2 regions of the Paracoccus sp. TD-10 genome follow, and region 1 is predicted to be linked to the other one. Evidence: riboswitches for the same ligand, from Rfam matches in the RefSeq annotation. Region 1 holds a riboswitch; the other holds the start of a gene.

Region 1 (7,875 bases):
TGCGAGCGCAGGTGCAGGCGATCGAGGATTTTGCGCTGGGAAGCTGGGCCGGCCGCATGTGGTACGGCGCCTTCCCGCGCGAGCTGTCCAGCGTGGACCTGGTGCTGACCGGGGCGGTGCTGGCCATGCTCGCCTCGGTCCTGACGACCTTTGCCGGGCTCGTCGCCGATCCGGTCCAGCTTTGGACCGGCATCCACAAGCGCCGGGTGCTGCGGCTGCTGCGCCGGCTGGAGAAGGCCGAGGACGCGCCGGGGCTGGCGCGCGAACATGTTCTGGCCCGGCTGGGCGACCTGTCCGACGCGGCGCTGAGCCTGTGGCGCAGCTTCAGGGGCTAGGCCAAAGCACGGTTTCGTCGATCCCGGCCAGGTCGCGCCGCCCGGTCAGCGCCATCGCGACCTCAAGCTCGGCGCGCAGGATGGTCAGCATATGCGCGACCCCCGCCGCACCGCCCACCGCCAGCGCATGCAGCTGCGGCCGCCCGACCAGCACCGCCGCCGCGCCCATCGCCAGGGCCTTCAGCGCATCGGTGCCGCGCCGGATGCCGCCGTCGCACAGCACCGGGATGCGCCCGGCGACCTGGCGGGCCACCACCGGCAGCGCCTCGGCCGTCGCCGGCAGCGTGTCGAGCGCCCGCCCGCCGTGGTTCGAGACGATCACGCCGTCCACCCCGGCCGCGACCGCACGCCCGGCATCATGCGCCGACATAATGCCTTTCAGCAGCAGCGGCAGCCGGGTCTGCGCTTTCAGCCAGACGATGTCCTCCCAGCGCGGCGCCTGATCCAGCAGGCCCAGGAAGGTCGCCGCCCGCCCCGGCTCGCTGCGGATCTGCGGCGGGCGCATGCCGTCCAGGTTGACCGCCCGCAGCCCCTCGGGCAGGGCGAAGCCGGCGCGGGCTTCGGTGTTGCGGATGCCGTTCACCGGCGCATCCACGGTCACGACCAGCGCGCGACAACCCGCCGCCTCGGCCCGGCGGACCAGCGCCAGCGTGTCGGCCCGGTCGGGCTGCATGTAGAGCTGGAACCACAAGGGCCCCTGCGCGCGGGCCGCGATCTCCTCCAGCGGCAGGCCGGACTGGGTCGAGACCACCATCAGGCTGCCGGTCGCCGCGGCGCCAAGGGCGGTCGCATGTTCCCCCTCGGCATGGGCGAGCCCGTGAAAGGCCACCGGCGCCAGCAGGAAGGGATGCGGCAGGTCCAGGCCGAAAAGCCGCAGACCGGTATGCGCCCCCCGCATGTCGCAAAGCAGGCGCGATTGCAGCCTGATCCCCCGCCAGGCGGCAAGGTTGGCCTGTGCCGTCAGCCCGTCCGCGCCGGCGCCATCGACATAGGCCCGCGCCGGGACGGGCAGGATGGCGGCGGCCAGGCGCTGGTAATCCTCCAGCGCCACCACGTCGGGGGGAATGGCCTGGGTCAAATCTCGGACCAGTGGCGGATCATGTTGTGATAATGCGCGGTGATGCCCGTGACCGCCGGATCGTCGTCAGGCAGCATCGCGCGGATGCGCATGATCGACTGGTCGAGGTCATAGAGCATGTGCCGCCTCCAGTCGTCCTTGACCATCGACTGCGCCCAGAAGAACGAGGCCCAGCGCGAGCCGCGCGTCACCGGCGTCACCGAATGCAGCGAGGTCGCGGGATAGACCACGGCATGACCCGCCGGCAGCTTGACGCGATGCTCGCCATAGGTGTCGTGCACGACCAGCTCGCCGCCGTCGTAATCTGCGGGCGGGGTCAGGAAGACGGTGGTCGAGACATCGGTGCGGATGCGCTGGCCGCTGCCGGGCACGACCCGGATCGAGCCGTCGACATGGGCGCCGAAGGTCATGCCCTCGTCATAGCGGTTGAACATCGGCGGCAACACGTGCAGGGGCAGCGCGGCCGAGGAATAGACCGGGCTGCGCCCCAGCGCCCGCATGACGATGCCGCTGAGTTCGCGTGCCACCGGGCTGTCCACCGGCACCTGGAGGTTCAGCTTGACCTTGGCCGCCTGATCGCCGGCGGTGCTGCGGCCGTCGACCCAGTCGGTACCCTCCAGCACCTGCCGGATATAGGCGACCTCCTCGGGCGTCAGCAGATCCGGAATGGTGACGAGCATGGGATTCTCCTGCGGTGGAATGCGGCGGGCGCAGGATAGGGCCGGGGCCGCAGAAAGTTAAGCGTTTTTGTCGGATTTTGGGAATGCCCGCAGCGCGAGCGAGAGGGAACGGCCCGAAAGCCGTCCCCGAAGCGGTGGCGACGCGATCCTCAGAACGCGTGCTTCAGCGTCAGCACGAAATTCCGCCCCGGCTCGATATTGGCGAATTGCCCGCTATGCGAGTCGGTATAGATCTGGCGGTCGAAGACGTTGTTGATGTTGAGCTGCAACGCCGTGGCCTCGTTCAGCCGATAGGCCGCCATCAGGTCGGTGCGCCAGCTTGACGGCAGGCCGGCATCGGCATCGCCGTTCTGCGAATAGCTGGCCATGCGCTTGCCGGTATAGGTCACGCCGCCGCCCAGCGTCAGTTCCGGGCTGTAGTCATAGGTCGTCCACAGCGAGAAACTGTTGCGCGGGATCTTCACGACCTGCTTGCCGGTGGCGGGGTTCGGATAGGGATCGCCGCCGCCGCGCGGCGTACTCCAGCCGCCGTCCTTCAGCTTGACGTCCTGATAGACATAGCCGCCCCAGATGCCCCAGCGCTCGGTGAGCTGGCCGGCAAAGCCCAGCTCGATGCCCTTGGCGGTGGTATTGCCGATATTTTCGGTCTCGCCCAGGGCGTTGGTGACGCGGGCATTGTCCTTTTCGGTCCTGAACAGCGCCGCGCTCAGCTCAAGCTGATCGTTCAGCACCAGCCATTTCGTGCCGATCTCGTAATTCACGCTGCGCTCGGGATCGAGGCTGTCCAGATCGTCCGAGGCATTGCTGCCGCCGGTGCCCGCGCCTTCGCCCGCCGGGTTCGAGGAGGTGCTGGCCGAGGCATAGATCGAGCCATTGGGCACCGGCTTGTAAACCACGCCCAGCATCCCGTTCAGGAAATCGGAATCGTTGTCGTTGCTCGCGCGTGGATCATCCTCGGTCGCATGGGTGACGCTGTCGACGCTGTAATCGTCCCAGCGTAGCCCCACCGTCGCCTCCCATTGCGGGGTGAAGGTGATGGTGTCCAGCGCGTAGACGCCGCGCGACTTGGTGGTGCTGTAGCCGGTCTCGCCGCCGCGCTCGATGCTGCCGCCCCAGAACGCGCCGGGATTCGGATTCTCATAGGGCGAGGTCGGCATCGGGTCGGGATTGTTCACCGCCAGCCGGCGGGTGGCGGCGCGGGAATTGGCGATGTCCACCCCGACCGCGAAGCGATGCTCGACGCCCCAGGCCCGTGCCTCGCCCGAAAGCTGGGCGTTGAACGACACGGTCTCGTTCACCCGGTCCGAAGCCTTGGAACTGCGCGACACCAGCCCGTCGCTGCCCGAGGTCGGCGAGGTCACGACATAGGTGTTGGTGTCGCGCGCCTTGCGCAGGGCCGTGGTCAGCCGCAGGCTGTCCGAGAAGGCATGTTCGAACTTCACATAGCCCGAGGCGGATTCGAGATCGCGGAAATCGCGCGCGTGCAGGCCGTAGAAGGTATCGGGCTCGACATCGGCCGGCAGGAACGGGTCGACGCTGGTGCCCGAACCACGCCGCCATGCCGCCGGCGTGCTCGCATTGGACATCGGCACGCCGTAATCGGGCGTATCCTCGTCCTTGTAGTAATACAGCCCGGCGGTGATCTTGCTGTCGTCGGTCAGGCGATAGCTGATGCTGGGCGCCACGCCGAAGCGCCGGGACTCGACGCCGTCGCGCCCGCCCAGATCGTCGGCGTGCTGCCCCATCAGGTTCAGGCGCAGGCCGATCGCGCCGAATTCACGGTTCGAATCCAGCGTGCCGCGGACATAGTTGCCGGTGCCATAGGACAGCGCCACCTCGTCAAAGGCGCCCGGCTGCGGGGTCTTGCTGTTCAGGCTGATGGTGCCGCCGGTCGAACCGGCGCCGGAATAGACGCCGCCCGGACCCTTGCTGATCTCGATCGATTCCAGGTTGAAGGCCTCGTATTGCGTGCGCGAGGCGTTGCGCATGCCGTCGACCAGCATGTCCTGGCTGGCCTCGAAGCCGCGGATATAGGGGCGCACGCCCTGCGGCACGCCGCCCTCGCCCGCGCCCAGGGTGACGCCCGGCGTTGTGCGCAGCACGTCCGCGACCGAGGTCTGGCCGCGCTCCTCGATCTGGCGCGCGGTGACGACGGTCACGGTCTTGGGCGTGTCGAGCAGCGGCGCGGTGGCCTTGTCCGAGGCGCTCTCGGTGACCTTGTAGCTGGTCTCGGCCTCGTTGCCCTGCTGGCGGCGGATGACCACCGTGTCCAGGGTTACGGTATCCTGCGCCTGGGCGGGGCCGGCCACGCCGGCCGAGATGGCCAGCACGGGCAGCAAGCCCAGGGTCGGCAGCAATTGCGCGGCTGACCCCGAGGCAGGCGGTTTGGGATGGGTTTTGTTCATGGGTTGATCCCGGCACGAAAGATGAGTCGCAACCGCCTCAAGGCGGAAACGACAGGAAGGTGCTGGCTCATCAATGGCTTGCGCGTTCGCGCAGCGGAAAGCGGGGTGAAACCGCGGTCCGGCTGCGCTTGATCAACGCAAGAGGACAAATTGTCATACCTTGTCAAACGACGCAGCGTCATTTCCCGGCTCCGCAACCTCGCCTGTTGCCATAATCCAACAGTCTGCCGGGTGCTGCGCCCGCGCCATGGCCCGTCATCGCCGCCGCCGGCAGCATATCCAGCCCCTGCCCGCGATCCCGGCGACCCACCAGATGTTCTAAGAACAGTGCCATCGCCCACTAAATCTGGATTGACCCGGCCTGTGACCCGTGGCTAACTGCGGGGGTCATGGTTGCCCTGGGGCCGACTCGGGGATGAAAAGGGAAGCCGGTGAAAAGCCGGCACTGCCCCCGCAGCTGTAAGCGGCGAGCGACGCTGGAATGCCACTGGAGCCCAGGCTCCGGGAAGGCCGGCCGAGCCGAGACCCGCAAGTCAGAAGACCTGCCATGGCGCGAAAGAACGAAACCGTGCGGCGGGCGCGGGGCTGGAACAGGGTCCGGTGGCATGTCCATCGGCCCGGCCCTCTCTTGCCGACAGAACAGAAGGAGCCGGGCCATGCCCATCACCGTTTACTCCAAGCCCGCCTGCGTGCAATGCACCGCCACCACGCGGGCGCTCGACGCGCGCGGCCTGGCTTATCGGCTGGTCGACCTGACCGAGGACGAGGCGGCGATGGAGCTGGTCGCCTCGCTGGGCTATCGTCAGGCCCCGGTGGTCGTCGCCGGCGATGCGCATTGGGCGGGCTTCCGGCCCGACATGATCGGCCGGCTGTCCTGACCGGCGCCATGGGCGGGCTGGTCTATTATTCCTCGGCCTCGGGGAACACCGCGCGCTTCGTCGCGCGGCTGGGGCTGGCGGCCGGGCGCATTCCGGTCTCGCCGCGCGACGCGCTGCCGCAGCCCGCGGCGCCCTATGTGCTGATCTGCCCGACCTATGCCGATGGCGAGGGACGCGGCGCGGTGCCGAAACAGGTGATCCGTTTTCTGAACGATCCCGCCCGCCGCGGCCTGCTGCGCGGCGTGATCGGCAGCGGCAACCGCAATTTCGGCACCGCCTTCGCCCTGTCGGCCAGGGTGATCGCCGCAAAATGCAACGTGCCCGTGCTTTACCGCTTCGAGCTGGCGGGCGACGACAATGATCTTTCCCGCGTCCGGGCGGGGCTTGAGAAATTCTGGGGGACGGAATGCTTGACGATGGCGTAAAGGCCGAGCTGGACTATCACGCGCTGAACGCGATGCTGAACCTTTACGACGGCGAGGGCCGCATCCGCTTCGACGCGGATCGCAAGGCCGCGCGGCAGTATTTCCTGCAGCATGTCAACCAGAACACCGTCTTCTTCCACTCGCTGGACGAGAAGCTGGGCTATCTGGTGGACGAGGGCTATTACGAGGCCGAAGTCCTGGAGCAGTATCCGCGCGAGTTCCTGCACCGGATCTGGGACGCGGCCTATGCGCGGAAGTTCCGCTTTCCGACCTTCCTGGGCGCCTTCAAGTATTATACCAGCTACACGCTGAAGACCCGCGACGGGCGGCGCTATCTGGAACGCTACGAGGACCGGGTGGTCATGGTCGCGCTGGCCTTAGCGCGCGGCGACGAGGATCTCGCCATGCGCTTCATGGAGGAAATCCTGTCGGGCCGCTTCCAGCCGGCGACGCCGACCTTCCTGAACGCCGGCAAGAAGTCGCGGGGCGAGCTGATCTCGTGCTTCCTCTTGCGGCTGGAGGACAACATGGAGAGCATCGGCCGCGGCATCAATTCGGCGCTGCAGCTTTCCAAGCGCGGCGGCGGCGTCGCCCTGATGCTGACCAACCTGCGCGAGGCCGGCGCGCCGATCAAGGGGATCGAGAACCAGTCCTCGGGCGTCATCCCGGTAATGAAACTGCTGGAGGACAGCTTTTCCTATGCCAACCAGCTGGGCGCGCGGCAGGGCGCCGGCGCGGTCTACCTGAACGCGCATCACCCCGACATCCTGCGCTTCCTCGACACCAAGCGCGAGAATGCCGACGAGAAGATCCGCATCAAGACGCTGTCGCTCGGCGTGGTCATCCCCGACGTGACCTTCGAGCTCGCCAAGCGCAACGAGGACATGTATCTGTTCTCGCCCCATGACGTGGAGCGGGTCTACGGCCTGCCCTTCTCGGAGATTTCCGTCACCGAGAAATATGCCGAGATGGTCGACGACAAGCGCATCAGGAAGAAGAAGATCAATGCCCGCGCCTTCTTCCAGACCCTGGCCGAGATCCAGTTCGAGAGCGGCTATCCCTATATCATGTTCGAGGACACGGTGAACCGCGCCAACCCGGTCGCCGGCCGCATCAGCATGTCGAACCTGTGCAGCGAGATCCTGCAGGTGAACGAGGCGAGCACGTTCAACGAAGATCTGAGCTATTCCCATTTGGGCACTGATATTTCATGCAATCTCGGCTCGCTGAACATCGCCGCGACCATGGACGGGCCGGATTTCGGCGCGACCGTCGAGGTGGCGATCCGGGCGCTGACCGCGGTGTCGGAAATGTCGGCGATCGAGGCCGTGCCCTCGATCCGGCGCGGCAATGACGAGGCGCATGCCGTGGGCCTGGGCCAGATGAACCTGCACGGCTTCCTGGCGCGCGAGCGCATCCATTACGGCAGCCCCGAGGGGATCGAGTTCACCAGCGTCTATTTCGCCGCCGTCGCCTATCACGCCATCCGCGCCTCGAACGGGCTTGCGCAGGAAAAGGGCCGGACCTTCAAGGATTTCGAGACGTCGAAATATGCCGACGGCTCGTTCTTCGACAAATACGTCACGCGCGACTGGCTGCCCTCGCTGCCCGAGGTTGCGCGGGTCTTCGCGGGCATCAGCCTGCCCACCCGCGAGGATTGGGCCATGCTGCGGGAATCGGTGATGCGGCACGGGCTTTACAACCGTAACCTGCAGGCGGTGCCGCCGACGGGCTCGATCAGCTACATCAACAACTCGACCAGCTCGATCCATCCCATCGTCGCCAAGATCGAGATCCGCAAGGAAGGCAAGATCGGCCGGGTCTATTACCCCGCGCCCTTCATGGACAACGACAACCTGGACTATTACCGCGACGCCTACGAGATCGGCCCCGAGGCGATCATCGACACCTATGCGGCGGCGACCGAGCATGTCGACCAGGGCCTGTCGCTGACGCTGTTCTTCCCGGCCGAGGCCACCACGCGCGACATCAACCGCGCCCAGATCCATGCCTGGAAGAAAGGCATCAAGACGATCTATTACATCCGGCTCCGCCAGACCGCGCTGGAAGGCAC
Region 2 (7,875 bases), on a different replicon from region 1:
GGGCGTCGCGGGCAGGCCGGGGAGCGTTGAGCGAACCCACCGAAGGCGGGCGACCCGCAGCCCGATCCCGGCCTATCCTGCGGCGAACTGGTTCATGGGATTGGCATGCCCGCCCGCCTTCAGCGCGCGTTCGCCCGCCACCATCTCCTTGAACGTGTCGCCCAGGTCCGAGCCGACCTCGTGCTGGTGCCTGACCGCCGAGATGCCGCGGCGGATCTCCTCGCGCTGCACGGTCTGCACATAGGCCAACATCTTTTCCGCGCCGAAATTGCCGCGGCTGAGTTCGTCCACCGGCTTGGCGGTCAGGTGGAAGGTCGCAGCATGGTCAGGTTGCGGAACACGCCCGCGCGGGCCGATATGTCGGCCTGGAAGCGTTGCAGCCGGGCGTCGGCCTCGCGGCCCAGGCCGGTATCGTCGAAATCGGGCTTCATCAGCGCACTCCCGTCACGATGGTCGGCCTTGCCGATCCGGCCCTCGGCCAGCCATTGCGCCCGCAGCTGCTTGCGCAGGCTCAGCGTCCAGTTGAAGCCGGGCGCGTTGTTATGGGTCAGCTTGGCATCGGGCACCGCCTTGCGGATCTCGGCCACCATGCCGGCGATCTTGTCCACGTTGGGCGTATCGGTCTCGATCCACAACAGGTCGGCGCCGCCCAAGGTCAGCGAGGCGATGCAATCCTCGATCACGCGCCGGCGCCCCGTGCCCTCGCGGATCGGGTTTGCGTCCATGATCGGCTCCACCTTCAGCCATTTGATGTATTGCCGAAAAGGTCTTTCTGCTCATGATGCTTCCTTTCCGCATGATCGGTCCGGGAATCGGCAGGCGCGGCCGGCGGCAAGGCGGGGCATCCGGGGCAAGCGGCCCGCCAAAGGGAGCAAGCGTGCGGATGATGTCCATCGGGGCCCCTCAGTCCAGCGCGTTCAGCACGGCATAGGCCGGCAGGGTGATAAAATCGGGCAAGGTCTCGGCCGTCGCCGCCTCTCGCAGGATGCGCGCGGCCGCGGCGTAATGGCCGCGATGGAGCCCGTTCGGGCCCAGCCGGTCGAGGATGCGGACGATCTCGGCTTGCATCAGATCGCCCTGCCATGCGGCGCTCTCCAGCGCGACCGCGGCGCAGCCATTGCCACAGCTGGGCACGGCTGATCTCGGCGGTGGCGGCATCCTCCATCATGTTTCGGATCGGCACCGCACCGCGGCCCGACAGCCATTGCGCCAGGTATTCGACGCAGACCTGGATGTTCAGCCGCACGCCCGCCTCGGTGATCCGGCCCTGATGCGGGTTCAGCAGCATCGCGGGCTCGCTATGGCTGAAGATATGGTCCCAGCAGCCCGATGATCTCGACCCGGCGATCCTCCAGCGCCGGCGGAACGAAGGCGGCCTGCCAGATGCCCTGCCGGATCTCGCGCGTTTGCGGCAGATAGTCGGGCAGATCGCGCCCGGTCGATGCGGTCCGGAACTGGCTCTATGCCCGGCGCAATTACGTCGATAGGCTGGACCGCGCGGCCGAGAAACTGGCCGAGGCACTGGCGCTGCACCGCAACGAGCCACATATGGCGCTGACCGGCCGGCTGGCCGCGCATGGCATCGCGGTGCGCATCCTGCCCGCCCCGGTCAGGGGCGAGCAGCTGCGCCGCTTCGACCCGCACCGGCGCGAGCTGATGCTGTCCGAACTGCTGGGGCAGTCCAGCCGCCGGTTCCAGATCGGCGCGCTACGACGTGGAACTGCTGGGCCACCGCTTCGGTGCCAGTTTCGAGCAGACCGCGCATCGTATGTCCACGCTGCAACGCCCCGAGGCGCGCGGCATCCCGTTCTTCTTCGTGCGGCTGGACCGGGCCGGGGGCAGCCGTGGCGCGGCAGCGGCAAGCCGGCCGGCCATGCTGCCGCTTGCCAGCGCCCGCGCCAGAAGCTAGGGAAGGCGCGTCGGTTTCCGCAAGGAATTGAAAGGGAATCCGCCGGGGCGCCCGCAGGCGTCCCGAACCGGAACTGCCCCCGCAACTGTAGGCGGCGAGCAGGATGCGAGAATGCCACTGTGGCCCCGCGCCATGGGAAGGCCGCATCCCTGCCGTGACCCGCCAGTCAGGAGACCTGCCGACGACGTTTGACCAATCCGAGCGGGTCGGCTCGGGAGGGGTTGCGACCGGCATTCGCCCGGTCTCCATCCGCTCATCCGGCCTGTTCATGATGTAGCGGAAGGAAACATCATGCCAAGGCTCACCACGGCGATGATCGCCACGTTCACCCTGGCGCCGATGGCGGCGTTCGGGGCCACCGAATACCCGCTGACGCTGACCAGCTGCGGCCACGAAGTCACTTTCGACAAGGCGCCCGAAAGCGTCGTCAGCGTCGGGCAAAGCACGACCGAGATCCTCTACATGCTGGGGCTGGCCGACAAGGTGGCGGGCACGGCGCTGTGGATCAACCCGGTCCTGCCCGAATTTGCCGAGGCGGATGCCGGGGTCGAGCGGCTGGCCGACAACGCCCCCAGCTTCGAAAGCGTGCTGGCCAAGAAGCCTGGGCTGGTGGTCACGGCCTATGAATGGATGATCGGCCCGCAGGGCGTGGTCGGCACACGCGAGATGTTCGACGACGCGCAGATCCCCAGCTGGATCATGCCCACCGAATGCGTCGGCAAGGACAATACGCAAAGCATGGACGGCGCGCGCTCGGTCCTGTTCGACACCGCGCTGCTCTACCAGGGCATCGAGGAACTGGCGGCGATCTTCGACGTGCAGGATCGCGGGGCCGCGGTGATCGCCGACCTGAAGGCGCGCGAGGCGGCGGCGGTCGAGCGGGCGCAGGCGCTGGACCTGCCCGAAACGGTGTCGGGCCTGTTCTGGTATTCCTCGGCCGAGATCGAGATCGACCCCTATGTCGCGGGTGCCAATGGCGTGCCGGGCTGGATGATGTCCAAGCTGGGGGTCAGGAACGTCGTCGCCTCGGCCGAGGAATGGCCGACCGTGGGCTGGGAAACCATCAGCAAGGCCAATCCCAGCTTCATCGTCGCCGCCGAGATGAACCGGCGCCGCTTTCCGGCCGACGACATCGCCGTCAAGCGGGATTTCCTGACCTCGGACCCGGTGACGAGCGAGATGGGGGCGGTAAAGAACGACCGCATCCTGACCATGCCGGCCAATGCGATGGACCCCTCGGTGCGCGCGATCTATGCGCTGGAATCGCTGGCTGACTCGCTGGCCGGGTTCGACCTGAAATGAGGGCGCGCGCCGCGACCCGCAGCACGGGGCGCAATCGGGGCTGGCTGTGGCTGGCCCCCGCCGTGCTGGTCGCGGCGCTGCTCTTCGGAACGGCGGTGGGCGAGACGCGCATTCCGCTGGCCACCGTCATCGAGGTGCTGGCGGTCAAGGCCGGGCTTGGCTCGGCCGCGCTCGACCCGATCGATGCCAGCGTGATCTGGCATTACCGGCTGTCGCGGGCGGTGGTCGCGGCCTGCGGCGGCGCAAGCCTGGCGCTGTCGGGGCTGATCCTGCAGGCGCTGCTGCGCAACCCGCTGGCCGAGCCCTATCTGCTGGGGATTTCGGCCGGGGCCTCGACCGGGGCGGTCACGGTCGCGGTGGCGGGGATCGGCGCGGGGCTGCTCAGCATGTCGGCGGGCGCCTTTGCCGGGGCACTGACCGCCTTCGCGCTGGTGGCGGCGCTGGCGCGCGCCGCCGGCGGCGGGACCGGGATGCGCGGCGCCGGGGTCATCATCCTGGCGGGCATCGCCGGCTCGCAGATGTTCAACGCGCTGACCGCGCTGATCATCGCGCAATCGGCCAGCGCCGAGCAGGCGCGCGGCATCATGTTCTGGCTGCTGGGCAACCTGTCCGGCGTGCGCTGGCCCGACAGCTGGGTCGCGGTCCCGATGGCGGCGCTGGCGCTGGGGGTGGCGCTGTGGCATGCGCGCGCGCTCGACGCCTTTGCCTTCGGCGCGGAAAGCGCCGCGTCGCTGGGCATCGACCTGCGGCGCACGCAGGTGCTGCTGATCGGAACGGCCTCGCTGGCGACGGCGATCATGGTCTCGATCGCCGGGGCCATCGGCTTCGTCGGGCTGGTGGTGCCGCATGCGATGCGCATCCTCGTCGGGCCGCGCCATGCCAGGCTGGTCCCGGCGACGGCGCTGGCGGGGGCGGTGTTCCTGGTGCTGTCCGACGTCGTCTCGCGCATCGTCATTCCCGGCCAGGTGCTGCCCATCGGCGTCATCACCGCGCTGGTCGGCGCGCCCGCCTTTGCCGTGGTCATGATCCGGGGAAGGCAACGATGACGCCCATCCTGGAAGCCGTCGGCGCCAGCCATGCCGTGCGCGGCCGCGAGATCCTGTCCGACATCAGCCTGCGCCTGCATCCGGGCGAGACCCTGGGCCTGATCGGGCCGAACGGATCGGGCAAGTCGACGCTGATGGGGATGATGGCGGGCCTGCTGCGCCCCAGCCGCGGAGAGATCCGGCTGGAAGGCCGTCCCATGGCCCGGCTGGGCCGGCGGCAGATCGCGCGGCGGCTGGCGCTGGTCGCGCAATCGGCCGAGACGGCCGAACGGATCACCGTGCGCGATGCGGTGGAGTTGGGCCGCACGCCCTGGCTTGGCCCGCTGCGGCCATGGGGTGCCCAGGACGACGACGCCGTCGCGGCGGCCCTTGATGCCGTGGACATGGCGCATATGGCGGGGCGCGACTGGGCCTCGCTGTCGGGGGGCGAGCGCCAGCGCGTCCATATCGCGCGCGCCCATGCGCAGGCCCCGCGTGTCCTGCTGTTGGACGAGCCGACGAACCATCTCGACATCCATCACCAGATCGCCATCCTCGACCTGGTCGCGCAGCTTTCCGTCACCACCGTGATCGCGCTGCACGACCTGCATCACGCGCTGCGCTGCGACCGGATCATGGTGCTGCGCGCGGGCCGCTGCGTGGCGCTTGGCCCGCCGATGGAAATCCTGACCCCGGCGCTGATCCGCGAGATCTTTGCCGTCGAGGCCGAGATCATCCCCCATCCTGGCGGGGGCCGGCCGGTCTTTGCCTTCCAACGCCTTGCCTGAAGGGACATCCCATGCTGCTTCGCGCCGCGCTTCTTGCCTGCCTGCTGCCCGCCGCCGCCCTGGCCGAGACGCATGAGGTCAGGATGCTCAACCGCAATGCCACCGGCCCGATGCCCTTCGAGCCGGACTACCTGGTGGTCCAACCCGGCGACACGGTCCGGTTCATCGCCGCCGATCCCGGCCACAATGCCGCCACCATCGCCGGGATGATCCCCGAGGGCGGCGAGAAATTCGTCGGCAAGATCGACGAGGAAATCGAGGTCACGCTGGACGCCGAGGGCATCTGGGGCGTCAAATGCTCGCCGCATTTCACCATGGGCATGGTGATGCTGATCCAGGTCGGCGACAGGCCCGCGACCGAGGCCGACCTGCCCGACGACCTGCCCTCCGCCGCGCGCCAGAGGATGCTGGAAATCCTTGAACGCCGAAAAGCGGACTGAGCCGGGGCCGCGTCGCATTGCAGCTCAGGAGGGCGGCGCGGGCCTGCCCCCTCCCGCGGACTGCGCATCGGCGCGGGACTGGGAAAACCGATCTGCCTGGGCACCCGGCGCGGCGGGAATGGGGGGCGAAACAGGGCACGGGAAGCGCGCGCTGCGGGCAGGCGGGACGCTCGCGGGCTTTGCAGCCGGGGGCGATCCTCGTCGCAGGCGCGGGGTTCTTCAGGGCCAGCCCGCACGCATCGACCAGCCGGCCGGCCGGCAGTCCAAGATGCGGGCCGGGGCCACACTTTACGACATGAGCGGACTCGGCGCATTCAAGGCGCTGGACGCCCCGATCCGGCGCAGCCTGCTGCCCGCGCAAGGCTGATCATCGGGCGAGACGGTTCCGCCGATGATCAGCGGGGCGCAAGCGCCCACCGTCCCGCCGGTCCGTTCGCGCATCAGGCGACGGCCCTATTGCGCCGCCTGGGCCAACGGCCATTCCTTGGCGACCATGGTCAGCACGTCGTATTGCGCCACGACCTCGCCCTTCTGGTTCGTCACCTGGCAATCCCAGCGCACTTCGCCATGGCCGGCATTCTCGCGCGGGTTGATCTCCTTGCAGGTCAGCCGCACCTGCAGCGTGTCGCCGAAATAGACCGGGGTCAGGAAGCGCAGGTTGTCCACGCCGTAATTGGCCAGGACCGGGCCGGGATTCGGCTCGACGAACAACCCCGCCGCAAAGCTGGCGATCAGATAGCCATGCGCCACGCGGTCGTCGAAGAACGGATTCGCCTTGGCCGCCGCCTCGTCCATATGGGCATAGAAGGTGTCGCCGGTGAAATGGGCGAAATGCTCGACATCCTCGCGGGTGACGGTGCGGCTCGCCGTGACCAGCTGGTCGCCGATGTGCAGCTCGGCCAGCGACTTGCGGAAGGGATGCACACCCTGCTGCACGTCGGCGCCCTCGATCCAGCGCCCGGTGACGGCGGAGAGCAGCCGAGGCGCGCCCTGGACGGCGGTGCGCTGCATGTAATGCTTGACGCCGCGAATGCCGCCCATCTCCTCGCCGCCCCCCGCGCGCCCCGGCCCACCATGGACCAGCGGCGCGAGCGGCGAGCCATGCCCGGTCGAGGATTTGGCCGAGGCGCGGTTGCCGATCAGCACCCGGCCGTGCCAGGGCGCCGCACCCAGCACCGCCTGCTCGGCGACCTTGGGATCGTCGGTAAAGACCGATGTGACCAGCGAACCGCGGCCCAGCCGCGCCAGCGCCACCGCCTCGTCCAGGTCGTCATAGGGCATGACCGTCGAGACGGGACCGAAAGCCTCGACCTCATGCACCGCCGCCGCCTCGAAGGGCTTCGCCGCATACATCAGCACCGGATTGAGGAAGGCGCCCTTGGCGGCATCGCCCGAGGTCACGCGCACCGCGTCGGGATCGCCCGCCACGATCTCGGCCGCCGCCTGCAGGTCGCGGATGCGCTCGCGCACCTCCTCGCGCTGGTCGAGGCTGGCCAATGGCCCCATGCGCACCCCCTCGTCGCCCGGCAGGCCCAGCGGCGTCTTGCCCAGCCGCTCGTCCAGCGCGGCGACCAGGGCGTCGACCTGGGCGCGGGGCGCGATGACGCGGCGGATCGCGGTGCATTTCTGCCCGGCCTTGACCGTCATCTCGCGCGCGACCTCGCGCACGAACAGGTCGAATTCCGGCGTGCCCGCCACCGCGTCCGGACCCAGGATCGAGGCGTTCAGGCTGTCCGCCTCCATGGTGAAGCGCACGGAATTGGCGACGATCGCCGGATGGGTCTTGAGCTTGCGCCCGGTCCAGGCCGAGCCGGTGAAGGTCACGGCATCCTGTTCGGTCACATGGTCCAGCAGATCCCCGACCGAGCCGCAGATCAGTTGCAGCGCGCCTTCCGGCAGGATGCCGGTCTCGACGATGCGGCGCACCATCAGCTCGGTCAGATAGGCGGTCTGGCTGGCGGGCTTGACCAGGCAGGGCATCCCGGCCAGCAGCGTCGGCGCGATCTTTTCCAACATGCCCCAGATCGGGAAGTTGAAGGCGTTGATATGCACCGCCACGCCATGCAGCGGCGTCAGGATATGCTGGGCACTGAAGCTGCCGTCCCTGGACAGCGGCTCGACATCGCCATCGGTCAGCACGCGGGTATTGGGCAATTCGCGCCGGCCCTTGGAGGCATAGGTCAGCATGGTGCCGATGCCGCCCTCGATATCCACCCAGCCGTCGGCGCGGGTGGCGCCGGTATGCAGGCTTTCGGCGTAGAACTCCTCTTTCTGCGCCATCAGCGCCAGGCCCAGGGCCTTGAGCATGCCGGCGCGTTCGTGAAACGACATGGCGCGCAGCTTCGGCCCGGCCACCTCGCGGCCATGGGCCAGCGCGGCGGCGAAGTCGATGCCGGTCGAATCGATCACGG

Evidence for each region. Region 1 has a riboswitch for cobalamin ahead of nrdH (glutaredoxin-like protein NrdH). Riboswitches for the same ligand answer to the same signal wherever they lie in the genome.
Region 2: another riboswitch for cobalamin. It lies ahead of ACNKFW_RS21665 (ABC transporter substrate-binding protein); the one in region 1 lies ahead of nrdH (glutaredoxin-like protein NrdH).

Annotation. Positions count from the first base shown of each region.
Region 1 is NZ_CP182419.1:698,902-706,776, reverse strand. Features, by position in the region: gene ACNKFW_RS14425 (DUF6635 family protein) at 1-335, shown strand, start outside; gene ACNKFW_RS14420 (alpha-hydroxy acid oxidase) at 325-1,413, opposite strand; gene ACNKFW_RS14415 (Fe2+-dependent dioxygenase) at 1,410-2,093, opposite strand; gene ACNKFW_RS14410 (TonB-dependent receptor) at 2,243-4,498, opposite strand; cobalamin riboswitch at 4,872-5,063, shown strand; gene nrdH (glutaredoxin-like protein NrdH) at 5,155-5,376, shown strand; gene nrdI (class Ib ribonucleoside-diphosphate reductase assembly flavoprotein NrdI) at 5,385-5,801, shown strand; gene nrdE (class 1b ribonucleoside-diphosphate reductase subunit alpha) at 5,783-7,875, shown strand, end outside.
Region 2 is NZ_CP182420.1:597,291-605,165, reverse strand. Features, by position in the region: partial or broken gene ACNKFW_RS21680 (isocitrate lyase) at 73-755, opposite strand; gene ACNKFW_RS21675 (hypothetical protein) at 740-1,201, opposite strand; gene ACNKFW_RS21670 (short-chain fatty acyl-CoA regulator family protein) at 1,715-1,909, shown strand; cobalamin riboswitch at 1,904-2,107, shown strand; gene ACNKFW_RS21665 (ABC transporter substrate-binding protein) at 2,201-3,211, shown strand; gene ACNKFW_RS21660 (FecCD family ABC transporter permease) at 3,208-4,257, shown strand; gene ACNKFW_RS21655 (ABC transporter ATP-binding protein) at 4,254-5,024, shown strand; gene ACNKFW_RS21650 (pseudoazurin) at 5,036-5,464, shown strand; partial or broken gene ACNKFW_RS21645 (hypothetical protein) at 5,658-5,825, opposite strand; gene paaZ (phenylacetic acid degradation bifunctional protein PaaZ) at 5,918-7,875, opposite strand, start outside.